Regions from separate parts of the Rhodococcus sp. 27YEA15 genome, predicted to be linked through region 3. Evidence: riboswitches for the same ligand, from Rfam matches in the RefSeq annotation. Region 3 holds a riboswitch; each other region holds the start of a gene.
The links. Region 3 has a riboswitch for S-adenosylmethionine ahead of ABH922_RS27180 (LLM class flavin-dependent oxidoreductase). Riboswitches for the same ligand answer to the same signal wherever they lie in the genome.
Positions count from the first base shown of each region.

Region 1: linked by a shared signal. The riboswitch ahead of ABH922_RS22495 (ABC transporter substrate-binding protein) and the one ahead of ABH922_RS27180 (LLM class flavin-dependent oxidoreductase) in region 3 are both predicted to bind S-adenosylmethionine.
Region 2: linked by a shared signal. The riboswitch ahead of ABH922_RS20270 (putative leader peptide) and the one ahead of ABH922_RS27180 (LLM class flavin-dependent oxidoreductase) in region 3 are both predicted to bind S-adenosylmethionine.
Region 4: linked by a shared signal. The riboswitch ahead of ABH922_RS18070 (amino acid ABC transporter permease) and the one ahead of ABH922_RS27180 (LLM class flavin-dependent oxidoreductase) in region 3 are both predicted to bind S-adenosylmethionine.

Region 1 is NZ_JBMHHW010000001.1:4,791,495-4,795,702, reverse strand. It holds gene ABH922_RS22505 (LLM class flavin-dependent oxidoreductase) at 1-1,040, shown strand, start outside; gene ABH922_RS22500 (GNAT family N-acetyltransferase) at 1,157-1,741, shown strand; SAM riboswitch class IV at 1,847-1,961, shown strand; gene ABH922_RS22495 (ABC transporter substrate-binding protein) at 2,148-3,806, shown strand; gene ABH922_RS22490 (ABC transporter permease) at 3,852-4,208, shown strand, end outside.
Region 2 is NZ_JBMHHW010000001.1:4,339,860-4,344,067, forward strand. It holds gene ABH922_RS20260 (acyl-CoA dehydrogenase family protein) at 1-1,059, opposite strand, end outside; gene ABH922_RS20265 (TetR/AcrR family transcriptional regulator) at 1,247-1,846, shown strand; SAM riboswitch class I at 2,073-2,167, shown strand; gene ABH922_RS20270 (putative leader peptide) at 2,178-2,267, shown strand; gene ABH922_RS20275 (ABC transporter substrate-binding protein) at 2,399-4,036, shown strand; gene ABH922_RS20280 (RNA polymerase sigma factor) at 4,069-4,208, opposite strand, start outside.
Region 3 is NZ_JBMHHW010000002.1:464,238-468,445, reverse strand. It holds gene ABH922_RS27195 (response regulator transcription factor) at 1-662, opposite strand, end outside; gene ABH922_RS27190 (DM13 domain-containing protein) at 810-1,262, shown strand; partial or broken gene ABH922_RS27185 (DoxX family membrane protein) at 1,262-1,687, shown strand; SAM riboswitch class IV at 2,194-2,306, shown strand; gene ABH922_RS27180 (LLM class flavin-dependent oxidoreductase) at 2,361-3,446, shown strand; gene ABH922_RS27175 (NtaA/DmoA family FMN-dependent monooxygenase) at 3,471-4,208, shown strand, end outside.
Region 4 is NZ_JBMHHW010000001.1:3,877,557-3,881,764, reverse strand. It holds gene ABH922_RS18080 (HAD-IIA family hydrolase) at 1-224, opposite strand, end outside; gene ABH922_RS18075 (sulfite exporter TauE/SafE family protein) at 262-1,029, opposite strand; SAM riboswitch class I at 1,231-1,325, shown strand; gene ABH922_RS18070 (amino acid ABC transporter permease) at 1,573-2,544, shown strand; gene ABH922_RS18065 (amino acid ABC transporter ATP-binding protein) at 2,541-3,365, shown strand; gene ABH922_RS18060 (ABC transporter substrate-binding protein) at 3,401-4,208, shown strand, end outside.

The DNA.
Region 1 (4,208 bases), on a different contig from region 3:
GGTTCGCCGAACATCATCTGAATCCGGGCGTTCTGGGTTCGTCGCCACCGATCGAGATCGCGCTGGTCGCCGGAGCGACGGAGACGATTCGTTTGGGCTCGGCAGGTGTTCAATTCGGGCACCGAACTCCGTTGGGAACGGTCGAAGAGTTCGGGCTCATCGACGCCCTGTATCCGGGCCGTCTGGACTTGGGGATCGGACGATCGATCTCACGAGCGGCACCCAACTCGGCCGGTGCCGGTGAGTCGTCGACCGCCGCGCAGACGTATCTCGCTTCGCGTGGCGGGGGCACACACGACGAGGACACCTTCACAGCCAACGGATTGCTGATTCCGCGCCAGTACGACCTGGCGAAGTCGTTTTCGAAGAAGTCCCTGGCTCACCTCTTCGAGCTGCTCCAGCAGCCCGGGGCGTATGCGCCGGAGTACGGGGAGCAGATCGAGCAGGTATTGGCTTTGCTTGCCGGTACGTACGTATCGTCGGAAGGGTTGCCCGTGCATGCCTCTCCCGGTGAGAACGCCGATATCCAGGTGTGGATACTGGGTGCGTCTGGTGGGCGCAGTGCCACGGTTGCCGGGGAGAACGGATTGCGTTTCATCGCCAGCTACCACCACAGTCCCAGCACGGTGATCGATGCCGTCCAAGCGTACCGGGCGGCATTCGTGCCGTCCGCCGACGTACCTGAGCCGTACGTTGCAGTGTCCGTGGATGCGGTGATCGCCGAAACCGATGAGGAGGCAAGTGAACTCGCTTCCGGATACGGTGCGTGGGTGCGGAGCATTCGGCGTGGTGAGGGCGCGATAGCGTATCCGACACCGGCCGAGGCCGCGGCCTTCGAATGGAACGACGACGATCGCGCATTGGTTCGAGACCGTCTCGCCACACAGTTCGTCGGTTCGCCCACTGCGGTCGCCGACCAACTCGAACAGCTGCGCGAGGCCACCGGTGCCGTGGAGATCTCCATCACCACCATCACTCACGATCACGCTGCCAGGGTGCGGTCGTACGAACTGATCGCACAGGAGTGGGCACGTCGATGAACGCACCGACATCATCTCGGACGGATGTCCTCGACAATCCGGCGTGGGCGAGCCTTACCGGGTTTCACGCACACTTGAGCGAGGGGACGAGCCGAGTCCGCCGGTTCAGGCCCGAGGTGTCGCGGATACTAGCGGTCGACGACCTGCGCGATCCCAACACCTGGACCGACCTTGCGGCCCTTGTCGGTCCTGGCCAAGAGGTTTCGATCACCGCTGATCTCGCCGAGCTACCCGAAGGGTGGTCGGTGGTCAGGTCGATCGAAGGTGTCCAGCTGATCGCCACCGACAAATTACGCGCCGAACCGTTCGACGAAGCCGTTCAGCTTGGTGGTGCCGACGCCGACGACATGTTGGCGCTGGTGGCACGAACGCAGCCCGGACCGTTTTCTGCCGAAACATACCGACTCGGAACGTATCTGGGCGTACGCCGCGACGGCGATCTGATTGCGATGGCCGGTGAGCGGATGCATCCGCCAGGATGGACCGAGATCAGCGCCGTGTGCACGGACTCCCAGTTCCGCGGTCAGGGACTCGCCGGACGATTGGTGCGCGCCGTTGCAGACGGAATTTATCGACGCGGTGACGTACCGTTCCTGCATACCGGAGCAGGCAACACCACTGCGATCAGTCTCTATCTCGGCCTGGGCTTCGAACTTCGTAAACATGTACATTTCAACATCGTTCGTACACCGAGTAGCTAGACCGGTGAACATCTGGCCCCCGTTGCCGCGGCGACGGGGGCCAGTTTCGATCAGTGCGAATGTATTGATTGAAACGTAAAGCTACGGCCATCTACACTTCAACTCGGTCAAGAGTTCCGACGATCGGCTCAGCGGTCGGAACAGCAACCCTCTGGTAATGGCGGGGTGCTCCTGAGCGCGACCTGGCGGCCGCCATGACGGGCGGCTGTAAGCATGCCATTTCGAAACGAGGATCTTGTGCATCACCTGATATCGCTCTGTACTTGGAATTGTTGACCTTTCGATTTCCGGCGGCGTTGTCAGGCGATGCCGTTCCCCTTCGTTTCGATGCTCGCGGCGCTGTGCGTAGCTTCGGCCGTGCTGACTGCGTTCTCGTTATTTCACCAACATTGGAGAATCACTCACGATGTCCACAAGACATGGATTCCTTTCGCGTACAACCGGCACCGTCGTTGCCGCAGGTCTGGCGCTCACTCTTCTTCTGACTGCATGTGGTGGTTCGTCGTCGGCGGCTTCGGACGACGATTCCGGCACCCCGGTGTCAGGTGGATCATTGACCTGGGGTGTCGAGACCGACCCGACCACGCTCAATCCGCAGTTGAACGGCCAGGACAAGACGAAGTTGCTGCTGCGCAATGCCTACGATTCGCTCCTGTACCGCACGACGGACGGGGAATTCGTACCGTGGCTGGCCAAGTCGTACGAAGTTTCCCCCGATCAGCTTCGGTACACCTACACATTGCGGGACGGAGTCGAGTTCCACGACGGACAGAAGCTTGATGCTGCTGCGGTGGTGAAGAACTTCACCGAGCTCAGAGACCCGGCCTACAACAGTTCGTCGCAGGGGCCGCCGTCACATATCGCCGATGTCCAAGCCACGTCGGCGGATACGGTCCAGATCGTTTTGAATGCGCCGTGGGCACCGTTCCTGGACTGGTCCGCGGCTGTCGAACTCATTTCTCCGGCATCCTATTCCAGCCCAGACGTCAAGGCAGGTGGGCCGACGGTCGCCGGTACCGGCCCGTTCGTCCTGGACCGCTACTCCAAGGGACAGGATCTGCACTTCACCAAGTTCGACAAGTACAACTGGGCGCCGGAAAACGCCGAACACCAGGGCCCGGCCTATCTGGACGAGGTGACCTACCGGTTCCTACCCGAATCCTCGGTGAGGGTAGGAGCATTGAGTTCCGGTCAGGTCGACGTCATCGAAGGCGTACCAGGCTTCGAAGCATCGCAGTTCGAGAACAGCAGCGATTTCAGCTACAAGACGGCTCTCAACACGGGAACACCGTATTCGTTGTACTTCAATACAATCACCGGGCCGACTACGGATGAGCGGGTGCGTAAAGCCTTCCGCGAGGCGGTTGATCTGGACGGCGTACTCGCGTCCGTCTACCAGGGCAAGCGGACTCGGGCGTGGACTGCGGTGTCGCCTCAGGATCCTCACTACTACGATTCCTCTCTCGAGGGCACCTACGGTAACGACGTCGACAAGGCCAATCAGCTTCTGGACGAAGCTGGTTGGACGGAAAGGGATTCCGAGGGATTTCGCACCAAGGACGGACAGCGTCTGACTATCACCAACTATCAGTCCCAGCCGTACGTGCGTGATCAGCGCGACGTGTTGCTCCAGGCGATTCAGGCGCAGGTCAAGCAAAATGCCGGCATCGACTTCGCAACGCAGCTCGTCGATCCGGGTACTTCCCTGACGCATCGCAACGCCAAGGACTACGGGATCTACGACAACTCGAACACCGCTCCGGACGGGGTGGACATCGAATATCATTGGCTGCCGGTGGACAAGGGCGGTTCGATCAACCTTTCGCTCGTGAGTGATCCCGAACTGACCCAGTGGCTTTCTGCTGCATCCGCCACCACGGACACAGCGATTCGTGCCGAAAACTACGCGGCGTTGCAGAAATTCGTCTCCGACAAGGCGTACTTCCTTCCGCTGTACGAACCGGAGGATCAGATCGCCGCAGCATCGTACGTGCACGGTACGAGTTTCCGGCCCTTCCGTCAGATGCCGGAGAGTGCCTACAACGTATGGATCGACAAGCCCTGACTCCGTAGTTCACCGCGGATTTCAGTAGCAAGAGAGGTGTAGACCATGACGGCAGTGGAGGCGGACGCCCGGCCCGATACGAGGGCCGGATCCGAGGGGGGCGAGAAGGGTTCGTATCCATGGCCGTCCATCGCGCGTGCAGTCGTGCAGAGATTGATCGCCGGCGTGTTCGTTCTCTGGGCCGCAGCCACATTGGCGTTCCTCAGCCTGCATCTGGCACCAGGAGACACCGTGGACCTGTTGATCGGCGAGCAGGTACGTACCCCGGAGATCGTTGCGGCCGTCACGGCCGAATGGGGGCTCGATCGTCCGGTGTTCGTCCAGTACATCGAGTACTTGGCAGGGTTGGCCGTCGGTGACTTCGGCAAGTCGTATGTGCTGCACCGCGATGTCAGTGACGTT
Region 2 (4,208 bases), on a different contig from region 3:
GCGAGCGGCCCGGTACTCGGTCATGTAGCCGTAGCCGCCGTGCAACTGCACGCAGTGATCGAGAACTTCGTTCTGCACCTGCGCCGTCCACCACTTGGCCTTGGCAGCGTCGATGGCGGTCAGCTCACCCGCAGCGTGCGCGGCAACACAGTTGTCGACGTAGGCCTGTGTCACCTCGACCCGGGTCACGAGATCGGCGAGGAGGAACTTGTTCCACTGAAGCGATCCGATGGGCTGCCCGAAAGCCTTGCGGTCCTTGGCGTACTGCAACGTCTCCTCCAGGATCGGAACGACGTGTGCGATATTGGAGACCGCAGCGCCGACGCGCTCCTGCGGAAGCATCTCCATCATGTGGATGAAACCGCGATCGAGCTCACCGATGATGTTGGCGGCCGGAACCCGCACGTTCTCGAAGAACAGTTCAGCAGTGTCGGATTCGTGCTGGCCGACCTTGTCGAGCTTGCGGCCACGCTCGAAACCTGCCATGCCGGTCTCGACGGCGAAGAGCGTGATGCCCTTCGACTTCTTCTCGGGGCTGGTACGGGCGGCGACGATCACGAGGTCGGCGTTGTAACCGTTGGTGATGAAAGTCTTGGAACCGTTGATGATCCAGTCGTCGCCGTCCTTGACGGCGGTGGTCTTGAGCGCGCCGAGGTCCGAACCGCCGGAGGGCTCGGTCATACCGATTGCGGTCAGCATCTCACCGGTGCAGAACTTGGGCAGCCAACGCTGCTTCTGCTCCTCGGTGGTGAGTTGGACGAGATACGGTGCCACCACGTCGGCATGAATACCGAAGCTCGATGCCACAGCTGCACTTGCCCGCGACAATTCTTCGCCCAGAACGGCATTGAATCGGTAGTCGCCTGCTTCACTGCCGCCGTACGCTTCGGGCACTTCGAGCCCGAGGAAACCGTTCCGGCCTGCTTCGAGCCAGATCTCCCGGTCGATGAATCGCTGTTCGATCAGCTTCTCGGCCACCGGAAGGATGTTCCGGTTGACGAACTCGCGAGCAGATTCCCGGAATGCCTCGTGATCGGGTCCGTACAGAGTGCGACGCATGATCGGTTGCTTCCTTTCGACACGGCAGCTACTGCCACTGCTACCTAAGCAGGTGCTTAGAATCTAAGCACTTGCTTATACTGATGTGGACGCGGGATATTGTCAACATCGACATCTACGACGCGGCGACGTGGACAAGACTGCGAACTTCGTAGACCTGCGATCTTCCTAAGACCTGGAGGAACCTGTGAGCGATTCACCCGAGACGGTGATCAGCACCTCCAAAGCGGCAGCCCGCATCCGCGCGGCCGCCGTGGAAGCCTTTGCCTCGACCGGCTACGGCGGCACCACCACTCGCGACATCGCAGCTCGTCTGGAGATGAGTCCGGCCGCGATGTATCCGCACTACCGCTCCAAGGAGGATCTGCTCTTCGCCATCAGCTACGAAGGCCACACCGAGGCCCTGCGGGTGGTGCGGGCCGCCGATCGACCGGACGCGCGCACACCGGTTCGGCTCCGAGTGCTCATCAGCACCTTCGTCAGCTGGCAGGCCGAACACCACTCTCTCGCGCGTGTGGTGCAGTACGAACTGACCGCACTCACCCCCGAGCACTACCGGACGATCGTCGGACTACGCCGACGCACCACGCAGATCGTCCGCGACGTCCTCGACGCGGGAGTCAGTTCGCGTGAATTCACGATCCCCGACGCCGAGGGCGTCACGCTCGCACTGATGTCCCTGTGCGTCGACGTCTGCCGCTGGTTCCCGGCCGGAAATTACACCGACCCGGAAGAGCTCGGAAAATTGTACGGAGACTTGGCTTTACGAATGGCGGGCGCGGCCTGAGCGGTACGGATACTCGCGAGAGACACGGCCCGGGAAGTGCGTGGTCGGAAATACCCGGGGCGGATGCGATTGCACCGAGGCAGTCGCGAGATGGCTGAACGTGACATCAGGAGGACGGTTGGGTGCTCTCAGGCCCGCCCACCGCGTCGACGGATCGCCGCACCAGATCGACATTTCCTACCACCCCGGTTGACAATACCCGGACGCCGACTCGTAGACTCTCCGTTGACCATCCAGAGCGACCGAGAGACCTGGCTCCGTGAAGTCGCAGCAACCCCCCGAGCGATCGGGTGTGGGTGCTACCGCCAGGACCGATGGAGGAGCACGAACGATGAAGGCAGTTGAGGGCGGTTTCGACACCGCGTGGTCTCGTAGACATGTCGATCTCTGCCGTACGTCGGGATCATCCTGTACGTACTGACCCTCCGGTCAGACCCTGGACTTCCCGACACTGCGGGTAAGTCCCCCTTCTGCTCTCGCCACAGCCGATACGCACCCGGCGCACAGGTCGACGCGTGCGCTGTTCGGCATCCCTGCTTAGGAGTTCCTTCGGTGTCCTCGTCCACTTTCGGTGCGCGCTCCCGCGTCACTGTCCTCGCCGGTATCGGCGCCATCTCGATTCTCGGAACCCTGCTGACCGGCTGCAGTAGTGACAGCAACAGCAGCTCGAACGCAGGTCCCGCGCAATCCGGCGGCATACTGCGATACGGCCTTTCCCAAGCGCCGACGTGCGCCGACCCCGGCCAGGCCGGTACCAATCAGACGGTGTACGTTGCTCGAACCGTGGTGGATTCGCTGACCGATCAGAGTCCGGAGACCGGCGAGATCAAGCCGTGGCTGGCCAAGAGCTGGGAGATCAGCCCCGACGCGTCGAGTTTCACCTTCCACTTGCGCGACGACGTCACCTTCAGCGACGGCACCCCGCTCACCGCGGACTCGGTGAAGAAGACCTTCGACTCCGTCAAGGATCTCGGTCCCAACGCCTCGTTGGCCAAGAGCTACCTTTCCGATTACACCGGCACCGACGTGGTCGACTCGCACACCGCGAAGATCAACTTCTCCGGACCCAATGTTCCTTTCCTACAGGCAACTTCGACGCCACAGCTCGGAATCCTCGCCGACTCCACCACAGCGCTGACCTCCGATCAGCGGTGCATCGGCGACGCGGTGATCGCATCCGGACCGTTCGTCTACAGCAGCTGGCAACAGGACAAGAGCGCTTCCATCACAAAGCGCAGTGGATACAACTGGGGTTCGGACGTCTTCGACCACCAGGGGGAGGCGTACCTCGACGGCGTCGACTTCACCGTCGTTCCCGAATCCGGGGTCCGTGCCGGAAGTCTCGCCTCCGGTCAGCTGGACGCGGTCAGCGATGCGCTGCCGCAGGACGCAGCTCAGGTCGAAGGTGCGGGCGGCCGAATCCTGACGCGGCCGAACCCTGGCACCACATTCGCGTTCCAGCCCAACGTCAGCCGCGGCGTTCTCGCCGATCAGGCTGTGCGCCAGGCAATCATCCCGGCCATCAACCGCCAGGAACTGGTCGACACCGTTCTCGATCCGTCCTTCTTCCCCGCCACCAGCCCGTTGGCGCACACCACCCCGCTCTACAAGGACCAGTCCGATATCGTCACCTACGATCCGGATAAGTCGGCCAAACTGCTCGACGCTGCCGGCTGGACCAACGGCAGCGACGGCATCCGCGAGAAGGACGGCCAGAAACTCTCGTTCAAGGTGATGTTCGGTGCGCAGTTCGCCGGTAACCAGGCCATCCTCGAACTCGCCCAACAACAGCTTCGCAAGGTAGGCGTGGACTTGCAGCTGGATCTGGTGTCTTCCGGCGAGTCCACCGCACGTACCAACAGCGGTGACTACGACGCCAGTTACGGAAACAGCACCCGGGCCGACGCCGACATCCTGCGTACCACTTTCGGTCTCGACGGACGCAATACCAACCGACGCACTGCCGATCCCGAACTCGACAAGGTCTTGACCGAACAGCTATCGGCCACGGACAACGACAAGCGCAGCGAATTGGTGGCCACCGCACAGAAACTGATCGTCGAGCGCGGATACTCCATCCCGACCATCGAACTCTCGCAGGCCGTCGGAGCCGCGTCGAAGGTTCAGGATCTGAAGTTCGAAGCGTCCTCACGTCTCCAGTTCTACGACACCTGGTTGTCGGGTCAGTAAGTCACGACTCCTCCTTCGTCTGCCGGTCGACGTCACCCTGATTCGGGTGGCGTCGGCCGGTCACTTACCAGCTCCGCCAGTTTTCGTTCCACGTAGACCCGTTCCGGTTCACTACCAACCAGTTTCAATGCATACCGAAAGGAAGAAATCGCCGAATCGGTTCGCCCCGATC
Region 3 (4,208 bases):
CCCGCGCCCCACACTGTGACCAGGTGGCACGGAAACCGCGGATCTTCCTCGATCTTCTCGCGCAGCCGCCGGACATGCACAGTCACCGTCGACGCATCTCCAAACCCCCATCCCCACACTTCACGCAGTAATTCCTCACGGCCGACCACACGACCGGCATTGCGGATCAAGTACACGAGGAGCTCGAACTCTCGTGTGGTCAAGGAGATCTCGTCGCCTTTCGTCCATACCCGCCGACGCGTGAGATCGACTCTGAACTGATCTGCCTCGATGATCGTCTGCACTCCCCCTGCACTCCGGCGACGCAAGAGTGCCTGCGCCCGAAGCTGAAGCTCGCGCATGGAGAACGGCTTACCGAGATAGTCGTCGGCACCACGTTCGAGCCCCTCGATACGCTCGTCGACCGCGGACAGCGCAGTCAGCATCATGATCGGCACGTCCGAGTAGCTGCGCACTTCACGGCATACGTCGTCTCCACTGCGACCCGGGAGCATCCGATCGACGATCATGAGATCCGGTATTTGCGCACGAGCAGCGTTGCCTGCACTGATTCCGTCGCCGTACTCCGTCACTTCCATGCCGGCGGCACGCAGGTACTCCCCCACGACCGATCTGACCGTCGGGTCGTCCTCCACAAGCATCACACGAGGTACAGAATTCACGACTCGACAATAGCGTCGACCCGACGGTATCCCCCGATTCTTACAGTCTCGACATAGTCCATTACGGGCTTGTCATATCCGAATGCATGCCGAGCTCGCGGTGATTGAGTGGGTGGGCAAGATTTCCTCAGGAAAGGACTCCACACCGTGCGTACCAAAGTCGGCATCGCCATCGCATCACTGTCATTGACGCTCGTGCTGGGCGCATGCAGCAGCCAGAACGACACCCCGGCAGCGGGTTCGAGCACCACCGTCGCCGATACTTCGGCGGCAGCGGCAATGACCCGAGGAACATCACACGAACTCTCCGGCACCTTCGCCGGCCTGAACGACAAGAAGGTCACCGGCGTCGCGAACGTAACCGGCAACACACTCACCCTCTCCGGCTTCTCGTCGGATGAAGGACCTGACCTCCACCTCTACCTCACCAACGGCACCGACGAGGCTGCCGTATCCGTGGGAGTCGAACTCGGAAGCGTCGCTTTCGCGAACGCATCCCAGACCTTCACCCTCAACGGTGCGAACGCATCGACCTTCACCGACCTCGTCGTTCACTGCGACAAGGCCAAGGCCGTGTTCGGCGCGGCAAGCCTTTCCTGATGGGGCGCAACCGGTTCTCTGCTCTCGTCGCACCGGTGTTTGCCGGTGCGACGAGAGTCGCCCTCGGCGCACTGTGGCTGCACGAGGGCCTTGTCAAGTATCGGGCTCATTTCGGCCGTGCCGACATTCTTCTCGTCGTCGACAGCACGTCGACGAACACTCGTGTCCCAGATCTCTACAAGATCTTCACCACCGACGTCCTGGGAACAATGCCCGGACCGTTCGGAATCGTCGTTCCGGCGGTGGAAACCGGTCTGGGAATCGCACTCGTCGTCGGGGTGTTCACGCGGGCGACTGCAACAATCTCGGCACTGGCTTTGTGCACGTACTGGCTCGCCGATCAGTTGACCGGGCAGTATCCGACGATGACGGCGCTGTCCGTCCTGGTGATTCTGTGGCCGATACCGTCTTCCACATTGTCGCTGCCGACCCTGCTCGGGAGGCGGCGGAGGGCGCCATACAGCGGATCTGCGTGCAGTCGTCGACGAGCAGAATCTCGACGACACGGCTTAGAGCGATCGGGGTGGCATCGGAGGCGCCCGAACGTGCGAGGCCGGGGACCTGTAGCCGATCCTGCCGGTACGCCTCGAGAATCGGCAGCGCGCACAGAGGCAGTATCAAGCAGCCACCCCTATCCGTGCCTCCATACCTGCGGTGACGAGTGAAACGGGGCGGAGGGATTTGCAGGAACAGCATGAAGCCGATCCGGGCCTGCGCGGTGGCGCCGGTGCGGGTAACAGGTCGTCGGGCCGGGGTGATCAGCCTGATGGTGTTTCCACGCAGGCAGCAACGACGGCAGATTCGGCGCGGTATCGAGTTTTCGAATCTGCCGGATCGAAACACTGGGCATTGACCTCGCTACCAGATATACAAGTTTGGCGTTGGGGCGCAGAGGTTTTCGGTACGAACTACGCATGTTAGATTGAGCTGCGGTCATGAGTACCAGCGTCAAGCCCTGGCTTGCTGGTCGGCAACCCTCCTGCGCGGTGGGGTGCTCCAGGTGACGACCGGGCGGGATCAGAGCAGATTCCGCAAGCGCGCAGGGGTGAGGACTGGAGCCCCGGTGTGCGTCCGCACTCATCCGAAAGGTCTTTGATCGTGGTTGGTTCGCCTGATTTTCTACACCTGGCAATCGAGATAGACGGCGCGGGAAGTCATCCCGCTGCGTGGCGGGCGTGGGGACACCCGCCCGAGCAGTTGCTCTCGCCCCGCATTCTTCGATCGACCACAGCAGCCGCGGAGAAAGCCGGGATCTCACTCGTCACCTTCGCCGACACGGTGGTACCGGAAAGCGCGCCGTATCCGGTGGGCAGATTGGATGCCGGGACCCGCGCCGCGTACCTCGCCTCGACAACCGACCGAATCGGACTCGCGCCGACGGTACAGACACTGACCACCGAGCCTTTCCACGTCGCCACCCAACTCGCCGGCCTCGATCACGCGTCGAGAGGACGCGCCGCCTGGGTGGTTGGCGCGGACAACTCCGCCGACGCCAACGATGCCGTCGGTTTCGCGGCCCGGAGCACCGAAGCCGCACGAGCCGAGGTCCGAGACGTCGTGGACCTCGCCCGTCGACTGTGGGATTCGTGGGAAGACGACGCCGTCATTCGTGATGCCGCAACCGGCCGCTACCTCGACCCCGACAAAGTCCACCATGTCCGATTTTCCGGCGAGTTCTTCGACGTCGTCGGCCCGCTGATCACCCCACGACCCCCGCAGGGACAGATCGTGGTCGTGGGTGACGCGGATCTGGGTGTGTCGGATCTTCTCGACATCACGCTGGTCTCCGGCCGCGACGAGACCGCGATCGCCGAAGGCGCTGCCCGACACGACGGATTGACCTTCGCCGAGATCGAGATCGTTCTCGACGACTCCGGCCAGGCGGCACAGTCCCGCCTCACCGCACTCGACGACCACGCGACGTGGCACGACAGTGGGCGGTTCCGTTTCGTCGGTTCCGCACCGGAATTCGTCGACTTGCTACGGTCCCTGACGGGCACCGTCGACGGTGTCCGGATCCATCCCGCCGTCGCCACCACCGATCTGGGCGTTCTGTACCAGAGCGTCGTTCCCGCACTGCAGGAGCTGTCCCTACACCGTGCGCCGCAGGTCGGCGCGACCCTACGCGAGACGCTGGGGTTGCCGCGCCCTGTCAGCCGCTACGCATCGCCGTCGACCCGCTAGTCACATACCTCTGAGGAGTTCGCCATGACCACTCCGGACACCGGAGCGCCGTACGACGCCGAAGCGCAAGTTCACCTCGGTGTGTTCTATCCGGGAATCGGCCCGCAGACCGTGTGGGAGGATCCGAAAGCCGCGGACCAAGTTTCCGCCGACACCTTCGTGACGGTGGCCCAGACCCTCGAGCGGGGACTGTTCGACGCCTTCTTCCTCGGCGACGGCCAACGCGTTCGTGAGAACCGGGGCGCGGTGTTGGCCACCGACATCGCCGGCCGTCCCGACGCCATCACGCAACTGTCGGCACTGGCGGGTGTGACCGATCGAATCGGCTTGGTTGCCACCCAGAACACCACCTACAGTCTTCCCGTCGACCTGATCCGCCGGCTCGCGAGCCTGGACCTCCTGTCCGACGGCCGGGCGGGCTGGAACATCGTCACTACCGACAATGCCTGGACGGGCGAGAACTTTCGTCGCGGCGGCTGGCTTCCACACGAGCGCCGCTACGAACGAGCCACCGAACTCGTCGAACTGGCCAAACAGTACTGGGGCGCATGGTCTCTCGGCGACGTCGCATCGAGCGTCGACGCCGACTCGTGGTTGCCGGGCAGCACCGCCGATGTCACCCGAACATCCGACATCCTGCGCGCCCGCGCGACGCCCACAGTGCCCGGGAGCCGACAAGGACGCCCGGTCCTGTTCCAGGCCGGCGACTCCGACGGTGGCCGTGAACTTGCCGCCCGCCACGCCGATGTCGTGTTCTCGGCG
Region 4 (4,208 bases), on a different contig from region 3:
CAGATGGACTCCTCCGGGATGTCGAGGCCGGAATTGAGCAGACGTGCACGCAGATCCCGCGGAGTCCGGATGGAGTTGTTGGTGAGCACCATGAACGGAATCTCGTTGGCCGTCAATTCGGCCAGTAGGGTGTCGGCTCCCGGAACCATGTGCTCCTCGTGGACGAGAACACCGTCCATGTCCATCAGGTACGTCCAGCCGGTCTGTTCCTCTGTGGTACTCATGTGTCCAGTATGAGCGAGCGGGCCTGAATGTGGGCAGTCAAGCCAGTAGCCGCCACAGTCCGATCAGGCCGACGACGACGATGGTCGCGCGCAGTGCCGTGGGGGAGAGGCGACGTCCGTACCGGGCGCCGAGTACGCCGCCGACGAGGGAGCCTGCCGCAATCAAACCTACTGCTGCCCAATTGATCTGATCGAATCGTAACGTGATGTACATGGCAGCGGCGACGATGTTGACCAGGAGTGAGAGCAGGTTCTTCGCACCGTTCATCCGTTGCAGGGTTTCCGGGAGTATGGCTCCCATCACCCCGATCAGGAGAATGCCTTGGGCGGCGGTGAAGTAGCCGCCGTAGATGCCGACCAGGAATGTCCCGGTGGTGAGCAACGCGAGTCGGTTCGCCGAGAGGCCGGTTTCTTCCGTCGAGCGTTTCTTCGCCCATGCCTGGATGCGCGGTTGCAGGACCACCAGTGCCAGTGCGAGTACCAGCAGGATCGGCACGATGGTCTCGAACAGTTTTTCCGGCAGATGCAGCAGCAGCCAGGAGCCGAGCACCGCACCGACGACGGACGCGGGGATCTGCCAGCGGAGACGGTTCCATTGACCGGCCAACTCGCGGCGGTACCCCCAGGTGCCGGAGACTCCGCCCGCCACGAGTCCGACCGCGTTGGACATCGTGGCGGTCACCGGCGGCATTCCGAATGCCACCAGAGTCGGGAAGGTGATCAGAGTGCCGCTGCCGACTACGGCATTGATCGCCCCGGCGCCGACCCCCGCCAGCAGGATGACAATTGCTTCCAGTCCGTTCACTCGGCAGAGGCTACGGCAGCAGTCGAGGGCTTCGAGCGCCCGGTTGGGTCTGCTGTCGACAGGCAAAGAATTAAACACGGCCCACCGGTGATGCGACAGGCTTGAAATCAAGACGATTCCAATACTATTTTTCGACTATTGTTATTGCAGCACAATGCAATACAGAATTTGACGATCTTCGATTCTGCGTCTAGTCTTTGGGCACCATCCAGAGCGACCGAGAGACCTGGCTCGTCGACGTCGCAGCAACCCCCCGAGTGATCGGGTGCGGGTGCTACCGCCAGGACCGATGGAGGAGTCTCATGGAAACCACCTCGCACGCCGGGCACAGTCGTCGTCACATAGATCTGTGCCGAACAGCCTCCTGTCACTGTCGCTGAGTCGACAGCGCGGACCACGGCTCTTCCGGCCGGTCCACGGTGCCGCCCCGCAGTGAAAACCATCTTCCTCCCCGGCTCACCGCCCCGTGCTCGACGCGACGGCGTTCGACGAGCTGCACTCGAAAGGCCTGTTCGCGATGTCCACCCACCCCCGGAGCTCACAGTGAGTGCGCCCACCGATGTTCGCAGCAAAGAGTCGGAGTACGAGAATCTGCCCGATTCCGAACTGGTAGTCGCCAGGACCTGGCATCCGGGCCAATGGGTGGTCAGTGTCGTAGTGCTGGTGCTGCTTGCGCAGTTCATTCACGGATTGGCCACCAACCCGGGTTGGGACTGGCCGACATTTGCCCAGTACTTCACGGCGAAGTCGGTACTGGCAGCGTTGTGGATGACCGTCAAGCTGACGTTGTGGGGCACGGTCCTCGGATTCGGAATCGGTATTTTCCTGGCGATCGGCCGACTGTCGAACAACCCCGTGCTTCAGGTGATTTCCTGGACGTACATCTGGGCTTTCCGCTCGATCCCGTTGATCGTGCAGTTGCTGTTCTGGTTCAACATCACCTACCTCTACCAGAGCTTGTCACTCGGAATCCCCTTCGGACCCGAATTCTTCACGTTCCAGGTCAGCGGTGTGATCGGCGGATTCACCGCCGCCGTCATCGGGCTGGCGCTGCATCAGGCGGCGTACTCGGCGGAAATCATTCGCGCCGGCATCATCTCCGTCGATCAGGGGCAGATCGAAGCGGCGCACTCACTCGGGATTCCGCGGGCCCGACAGTTCTTCAAGATCGTTCTTCCCCAGGCCATGCGTGGCATTCTCCCGAACGCCGCCAACGAGGTCATCGGACTGTTCAAGGGCACCTCGATCGTGTCCACCATGGCGATCGCCGAACTCTTCTACCAGGTCCAGGTGATCTTCGGACGCAGCGGCCGCGTGGTACCGCTGCTGATGGTCGCGACCATCTGGTACATCATCTTGACAACATTGCTCTCGATCGCCCAGTACTACATCGAACGGCACTATGCCCGCGGCTCGGCACGTTCGTTACCACAGACGCCGTTGCAGAAGATCCGAAGTAAATTCGTCGAGATCCGCGACGCGCGCCTCGACATTCCGAGAGGCGCTTCCCGATGAGCACAGAACTGGTCGACGGTACCGCAACCGAGGTAGTTGCAACCGCAGTAACCGAGGACACCGCGTATGCCGTGGAGGCACGCGGGATTCACAAGTCGTTCGGAACCCTGGAAGTACTTGCCGGCGTTGACCTGTTGGTGCGCAAGGGCGAAGTGACCGTGATCCTGGGGCCGTCCGGATCCGGTAAGTCGACGCTACTGCGTACCCTCAACCACCTCGAGAAAGTCGATCGGGGAACGGTGCGCATCGACGGTGAGCTGATCGGCTACCGGCGCAAGGGAAACCGACTGCACGAGTTACGTCCTCGAGAAGTTCTCAAGCAGCGTTCGCACATCGGTTTCGTATTCCAGAATTTCAATCTGTTTCCCCACCTGACCGCCCTCGAAAACGTGGTGGAGGCGCCGCTGTCGGCGCAGAAGCGTGATCGGGACGAGGTGTATCGCGAGGCGCGAGCATTACTCGAGCGAGTAGGAGTGGCGGACAAGGCCGATCAGTATCCGCGTCAACTCTCGGGCGGGCAGCAGCAGCGCGTCGCGATCGCCCGGGCACTGGCGTTGCGGCCGGCCGTCATCCTCTTCGACGAACCGACGTCGGCGCTCGACCCCGAACTGGTGGGCGAAGTGCTCGAGGTACTGGCGCAACTGGCCCGCGACGGTGCGACGTTGGTGATCGTCACTCACGAGGTGGGGTTCGCCCGCGAGGTGGCCGATACCGCGGTCTTCATGGACGGCGGCGTCATCGTCGAACAGGGCCCACCCTCCCAGGTGATCGACAACCCTACCCACGAACGAACGAAAGCTTTTCTCTCCCGCGTTCTCTGACGCGCACTCAGTTTGTTTCCCGAAAGGAAAAATAGATGTCTTCCCGATCCAAGCGCGCTACCTTCCTGATTTCGGCACTCGCCACGGTCGGATTGCTCAGTGCAGCGTGCAGCAGTGCCGATGCCGATTCCGACGCGGGCACCGTCACTTCCGCATCCGGCTACAACCTCACCGCGGACCAGGACCGGATCTCCACCGACAAGGTGGATTCTATTGCGGCGGAGGTCCCGCAGGACATTCGTGACCGCGGCACCCTACGCGTGACCGGCAGCGCCGGATCCGCTCCGCCGCTGCGTTTCTACGCCGACGACGACAAGACCCTCATCGGATCGGAAACCGACTTCGCCTACCTGATCGCGGACGTGCTCGGGTTGAAGGTGGATCTGCAGACGGCGGACTGGGCACAGAACTTCGTTCGCGTCGATTCGGGCGAGACGGATGCGTTCATCTCCAACGTGACGGTCACCGAAGAGCGTAAGGAAAAGTACGACTTCGCCACCTACCGCCTGGACACGCTCGCGTTCGAGGCGAAGAAGGGCTCCGGAATCTCCATCAAGGAACCCAAGGACGTCGCCGGGCGCAAGATCGCGGTCGGCTCCGGAACCAATCAGGAAGCGCTGCTGGTCAAGTGGAGTGAAGACAACGTAGCGGCCGGTCTGGCACCGACCGACATCGTCTACTACCAGAACACCACCGACTACTACCTGCCGCTGCAGTCCGGCCGTATCGACGCCTACTTCGGTCCCAACCCGTCCTCGCAGTTCCACGCCAAGCAGTCCGGTGAAACCGAAGTGGTGGGCGAGTTCTCCGGTGCCGGAGACAGTCTGCAGGGTCAGATCGCAG